DNA from 2 places in the Streptococcus sp. KHUD_017 genome. Region 2 is predicted to be linked to the other one. Evidence: predicted binding sites of a transcription regulator. Region 2 holds the regulator's gene; the other holds the start of a gene.
The links. Region 2 encodes Rex, which represses fermentation and respiration genes when NADH is low (regulators of the CRP and FNR family bind a similar motif). Its sites were predicted from a motif close to TTGTGAANTANTTCACAA; they were not measured.
Positions count from the first base shown of each region.

Region 1: adhE (bifunctional acetaldehyde-CoA/alcohol dehydrogenase) is a predicted target of Rex. The motif match lies at 2,184-2,201, and genes of this name have one in related genera.

Region 1 is NZ_CM142175.1:1,752,625-1,756,043, forward strand. Features, by position in the region: gene adhE (bifunctional acetaldehyde-CoA/alcohol dehydrogenase) at 1-2,148, opposite strand, end outside; gene ACVAMZ_RS08770 (MORN repeat-containing protein) at 2,448-2,861, opposite strand; gene ACVAMZ_RS08775 (low molecular weight protein-tyrosine-phosphatase) at 2,854-3,291, opposite strand; gene yajC (preprotein translocase subunit YajC) at 3,340-3,419, opposite strand, start outside.
Region 2 is NZ_CM142175.1:972,468-975,886, forward strand. Features, by position in the region: gene ACVAMZ_RS04745 (cysteine desulfurase family protein) at 1-898, shown strand, start outside; gene ACVAMZ_RS04750 (DUF1831 domain-containing protein) at 904-1,251, shown strand; gene ACVAMZ_RS04755 (DUF4649 family protein) at 1,261-1,476, shown strand; gene ACVAMZ_RS04760 (redox-sensing transcriptional repressor Rex) at 1,559-2,200, shown strand; gene ACVAMZ_RS04765 (gamma-glutamyl-gamma-aminobutyrate hydrolase family protein) at 2,216-2,905, shown strand; gene ACVAMZ_RS04770 (hypothetical protein) at 2,957-3,419, shown strand, end outside.

The DNA.
Region 1 (3,419 bases), 780 kb from region 2:
CATTTTCTCACGTGAGTGGAAGTCTGCATTCTTAACTGAGCTTTCAAGGTTTTCAAATACGAGTTTGATCGCTTGAAGAGCAAGTCCATCAGTGTAATCGCTAGCCATTTGTGATACGTAAGCTTCAGTTGCGTGAGTCAATACGTCCATACCAGTATCAGCAGCAACAAATCCAGGAACTGTCAATACCAAGGCAGGGTCTACAATTGCCACAGTTGGTGTCAATGAGTAGTCAGCGATTGGGTATTTACGGTTGTTTGCTTTATCAGAGATAACGGCAAATGGAGTTACTTCAGATCCTGTACCAGATGTAGTTGGGATCGCGATGAATTTAGTCTTCTTACCAAGTAATGGGAATTTGAAGGCACGTTTACGGATATCCATGAATTTTTGCACAAGGTCACGGAAGTCCACTTCTGGTTGCTCGTAGAAGAGCCACATTACTTTAGCAGCGTCCATTGGTGATCCACCACCAAGAGCGATGATTGTATCTGGTTTGAAGGAACGCATAATCTCAGTACCACGTTCAACTGTCGTGATATCTGGATCTGGTTCTACATCTGCAAAGATTTGGTAAACAACCTTATTGCGACGAAGGTCAAGTTGTTCGATGATACGATCAAGGAAGCCAAGCTCTACCATAGCGTGGTCAGTAACGATCATGACACGCTCAACGTCACGACATTTTTGAAGGTATTGAATTGAATCACGTTCAAAGTATGTTTTTGAAGGAAGTTTCATCCATTGCATGTTATTTCTCCGTCTTCCGACTTTTTTGATATTCAAGAGGTTAATGGCGCTAACGTTATCCCCAACTGAGTTACGTCCGTAAGAACCACATCCGAGTGTCAATGATGGCAAGAAGGCATTATAAACATCCCCGATACCACCGAAAGTAGAAGGTGAGTTACAGATAACACGAATAGCTTTAACAGCTTTACCAAATTCTTTAGTCAATTCTTCATCAGCAGTATGGATGGCAGCTGAGTGTCCAAGACCGTTAAATTCAACCATTTGACGAGCTTTAGAAATACCGTCTTCACGGCTTTCAGATTTCAAAACTGCGATAACTGGTGACAATTTTTCACGAGTCAACGGCTCTTTTTCGCCAACTTCTTTACATTCTGCAGCAAGAATGTTTGTTCCTTCCGGAACAGTAAATCCTGCTTGTTCTGCGATCCAAGTTGCTGGTTTACCAACGATGTCAGCGTTCAATTTTGCACCAGCACAGTTTTTGCTGTTTGCTTTCACGCCGAAGCAGAACTCTTCAAGAAGAGCTTTTTCTTTTTTGTTTACAAAGTAAGTATGGTAAGATTTGAACTCAGCTACAAATTCATCATAAATTTCTTTATCAATGATAACCGCTTGTTCAGATGCACAGACCATACCGTTATCAAATGATTTAGACATGACGATGTCGTGAGCAGCTTGGCGGATGTTAGCTGATTTTTCAACATAAGCTGGAACGTTTCCGGCACCTACCCCAAGAGCTGGTTTTCCACATGAGTATGCAGCTTTAACCATGGCATTCCCACCTGTTGCAAGGATTGTTGCAACACCTTCGTGGTTCATCAATGCGCTAGTTGCTTCCATAGATGGTTCAGTAATCCACTGTACACAGTTTTCAGGAGCTCCTGCTTTAATCGCTGCATCACGCACGATTTGAGCAGCGTGAGCTGATGATTCTTGAGCTGATGGGTGGAACGCAAAGACAATAGGATTACGAGTCTTCAATGAAATCAAAGCTTTAAAGATTGCTGTTGAAGTAGGGTTTGTTGTTGGAGTGATACCACAAACAACACCAACCGGTTCAGCGATAAGAGTCAATCCTGTTACATCATCTTCTTCGATAACACCAACTGTTTTAGTGTGGCGCATGTTATTTACCACGTGCTCACAAGCAAATAGGTTTTTAGTCGCTTTATCTTCAAATACTCCACGTCCTGTTTCTTCAAAGGCATGTAAAGCCAATTCTCCGTGGGCATCAAGAGCTGCAACTGAAGCTTTTGCTACGATATAATCGACTTGATCTTGGTCAAGTTTACGCATTTCTTCAAGGGCAACCAAAGCTTTTTGCACCAAACCATCAACATGCTTTTCAGCAGCGAGTTTCTTTTCCTCTGGTGTTACAGTTTTTTTATCAGCCATATTTTCCTCCATAGCTTTCAAGGATTGTAAGTCCTTTGTTAATTTTTTCACAATCTTATTATAACTCTTTTTTCAAGATTTGTAAACAGTTTCATAGAAATTTCACAAACTTTTTTTATTTCCTTGTGAAAATATTTTTGTACATGCCTACACATGCACTTTTACACTTCCACTTTGTGAATAATTCAATAAAACTTTTATTTTTCACAAATTCCATTGTAAAAAGGTATTGTAAAGCATCTCAATTTCCATGTAAGCGCTTTCCGTTTACGCAGTATAATACCCCCTCTAAGAGGAGGTTATTGTGCTTGTTGGAAGAGCCCTTGTTTAAAGTCACCTTCATAGACAACTTCTTGCTCTGTAGTCAGTTTTCCTTTTCCTTCAGCTTGGCCATTAACAAAGTCACCTTCATAAACCCAGCCTTCTTTAGCTTGGTAGGTTCCTTTACCGCTAAATGCTCCATTTTTAAATTCACCAGTATAAGTGTCGCCATTAGAGAAGGTCATTGTGCCTTTGCCATTCATCTTCCCACGAACAATACTTCCATCATATACAAGTGAATCGCCATCCAGTTTTAAAACTCCTTGCTTAGGCATATTCCCTACAAATACAAATATAGCACAAAGAGCTATGACTACTACTGTTGCAATTTCCAAACGAGGACGCGTTATATAGACACTGTACTTATCATAGAATTTTTTTAAATCATCCATTTTTTGCCTCATTTTCTAAACGTGTTAGCCAAGCTTGGCAACCAGTTAAAACTCGATCGTAAGTTTCATCAAAATCACCTGTATACCATGGGTCAGGAACACCCTCAGAAGCAAATGCCTCTAGCTTGTGTTGTTGGTCTTGAGGACACATTCGAGTCAAATCTAGAAGATTGGACTCGTCCATTCCAATGACATAATCAAAATATTCAAAATCATCCTTAGAAATTTGCTGTGATGTTTTTGATGAATCGTAAGGAATCTCGTGAGCTTTAAAAATTTTCTGAGTTCCTTTGTGAATTGGATTTCCATGTTCCCAAGAAGAAGTTGCTCTACTTTCAATCTCATAATCATCGGTTAAAGACTTCATAACAAATTCTGCCATAGGACTTCGGCAAATATTACCAAGGCAAACAAAAACAATCTTTTTCATCATTATTCCCCATCTTCATAGAAAAAGGGGTATGAGATCCACCCCGTTTTATTCTTCAATCGCGCTTTCACCATCAACAACTGCACCTTCAGGTGTGACAGCTTCTTTAACTGGCAAAACTGTTCTAA
Region 2 (3,419 bases):
TAATACAGCTATTATCGGCTACTGTCTCCGTCATCAAAATCGTGGAAAACATATTATCACTACTGCTATCGAGCATCATGCAGTTCTTGAGCCAATCGAATATCTGGTAGAAAATTTCGGATTTGAAGTAACGATTTTAAAACCTGAAAATCAAGAAATTACAGCAGACCAGGTAAAACATGCACTGCGTGAAGAGACCATTCTAGTTTCAACTATGTATGTCAACAACGAAACTGGTACTCTATTGCCAATAGCTGAGATCAGTGAAGTTCTAAAAGAACATCCAGCAGCTTATCATGTAGATGCTGTCCAGGCAATTGGAAAATTGGAGATTTTTCCTGAAGAATTAGGAATTGATTTTCTCAGTGCTTCCGCCCATAAATTTCACGGTCCAAAGGGTATCGGTTTCCTATACGCTGCTTCTACAGATTTTGATCCTTATCTACATGGTGGAGATCAAGAACAGAAAAAAAGAGCAGGGACAGAAAACCTTCCCGCAATTATAGGGATGGTTGCAGCTCTTAAGGATGATATAGATCATCTAGAGGCTAACTTTAATAAAGTTCAAAAACTACAGAAAGTTTTTCTAACTGAAATGGCTGGATCAACCTATTATCTCAATCAAGGTAAAGAGCAACTCCCTTATGTCCTAAATATCGGATTTCCAGGACAACGCAACGATCTACTACTGCTTCGTTTAGACCTTGAAGGTATTTCTATATCATCAGGTTCTGCTTGTACAGCTGGTGTTGTTCAGGTCAGCCATGTTCTTCAAGCCTTCTACGGAGAAGAATCCCCTCGCTTACACGAGTCTGTACGCGTCAGCATTTCACCTCAAAATACAGAACAAGAAATGATAACTCTTGCTAAAACTCTTAAAAATATCATCGGAGGATAAACTTAATGGCATTTGAACAAATGATTAAACTTAAAAATTGTCGTTACGAATACACACTTAGTCCAACTGTTAAAAAATTTACGCTTAAAGATAATACTTTTTTTGAAACTAAAGTTGGGAACTATGAATTAACGCGTCTACTTGAAAAAGTTCCAAATAGTGGAGAAGGTTTCCAACTTAAGATTATCATCAACAAAGACTTAACTGGTGTAAAAATCAATATCACTGATAAATTTGGTCTACGTTTAGTTGATATCTTCAAATCAGAAGAAACTCATATCCACCAAGAGAAATTCTACTTTTTGATGGATAGCTTGGTTGAACGTGGCGTATTTACAAAAAGCGAAAGATAGAAGGTCATTATGTTTCGATTAACTTACAAGGACTCTTATCAAGTGGAGCGTGTGCAAGAATATGAAGACTATGAAGCTCTTATGCTCTCTCTATCGGGTTGTGTAACTCTCCCTGATACTACTCATATTACTTCATTAACACATGATGGAGTTGAAATCTATCAAGGACTTCTAGGTAACCTCTACCGCTTTTTAAGAACTTACCACGAAACGAAGATAAACTAAGATTTTTCTTAGTTTTTTTTTCGTTATTGTTGCAATTTTCACAAGCTTTCTATAAAATAGTAGATAGAAAGGTTGTGATTTTGTGAAAGAAAAACAGTCTGCTATTCCTAAAGCAACAGCAAAGAGACTTTCTCTCTATTACCGTATTTTTAAAAGATTTAATGCTGAGAAAATTGAAAGAGCCAATTCAAAACAAATTGCAGAAGCGATTGGAATTGATTCTGCCACTGTTCGCCGTGATTTCTCTTACTTTGGGGAACTTGGACGTCGTGGATTTGGCTACGATGTCAAAAAGCTCATGAACTTTTTCGCTGATCTTTTAAATGATAATTCTATAACTAATGTTATGTTGGTAGGTATCGGAAATATTGGGCATGCCCTCCTCCACTACCGTTTTCATGAGCGTAACAAGATGAAAATCATCATGGCTTTTGACCTAGATGATCATCCTGAGGTTGGTACCCAAACTCCTGATGGTGTTCCAATCTATGGAATCTCACAAATAAAGGACAAAATCAAGGATAGTGATGTTAAAACTGCTATTCTTACTGTTCCTAGTGTTAAATCTCAAGAAGTTGCAGAACTATTAGTCGACGCCGGTATCAAAGGTATTCTTAGTTTTTCTCCTGTTCACCTACATCTTCCTAAAGACGTAGTTGTTCAATATGTCGATCTTACAAGCGAACTTCAAACCCTCCTCTATTTCATGCGTAAAGAGGATTAGAAAGTGTAAATATTTATGAATAAACCAGTTATTGGGATTACAGGAAATGAAACCCCGCATCCAGATGATGATCTTATGATGAGTTATGCTGCCAAAGGCTTTGTTGAAGGAGTTAAGGAAGCTGGAGGTATCCCCATTATCCTACCAATTGGTGATGAAGAAATGGCCAGTTACTACATTAGTTTAATTGATAAACTTATTCTAACTGGTGGACAAAACGTTGACCCTAAATACTATGGTGAGCCAAAAGCCATTGATAGCGACGACTACCACCTTCAACGTGATATTTTTGAGTTAGCACTCATTAAAGAAGCAATCAAGCAAAATAAACCAATTTTTTCTGTCTGTCGTGGTACTCAACTTTTTAACGTAGCCATGGGTGGGTCTCTTTATCAAGATATCGAAGATCATTGGCAAGATACTTCCGCTGAATACACTACTCAGCGGCTTGTCACCGAACCAGATACTATTCTAAGAGAAATCTATGGAGAAATCTCTCATATCAATTCTTTCCACCATCAGAGCATCAAAGATTTAGCCCCTAATCTTAAGGTTGTAGCACATGATCCTAAAGATGGTATTATCGAAGCTGTTACAACTACGGACGGCTTCCCTTATCTTGGTGTTCAATGGCATCCTGAATTTCTCTTCGAAAATCGCCCCAAAGATAAAACACTTTTCGACTATGTCGTCAATGAATTATAAATTAGTTAATTAATTATGAATGAACTTACCCCACCTTCTACTCATGACCTTTTGAGAGATTTAGATGTTAATGTTTTCTCATCTGTTAAGAGCAAGGAAATTGACCATTTCTTAACCTATAAGGAAAAGAAAATAGAAGTTTATTTTCAACTTTCTAATCTATATAGTCTTTTAACGGCAGAAAGTTACCAATCATTTTCTAAGAATAAAGAGTATCTCGACAAACTCTCTCTAAAAGACAAACAAAAAGAACTGAAAAAAATGTCTAAAAAGGCAAAACCATTTTGTAAAAAGGCAGATGCTAAATTTAAAGGCAGATTTCGTTCTTCGCTTGTCTTTTACAGAGATATCTTGATCCACTCAAAAAAGTATTATAAAATTGAAGACTTCAATGCTATTATTGACTTTATCGTACAAGAAAAGTTGCTAGTCCCTACAATTGATCCTCTTCCTAAAATTGATATGAACGAAGTTGAGTCCTATGCTTTACAAGCGTTTGAGCAGGGGCCTCTAA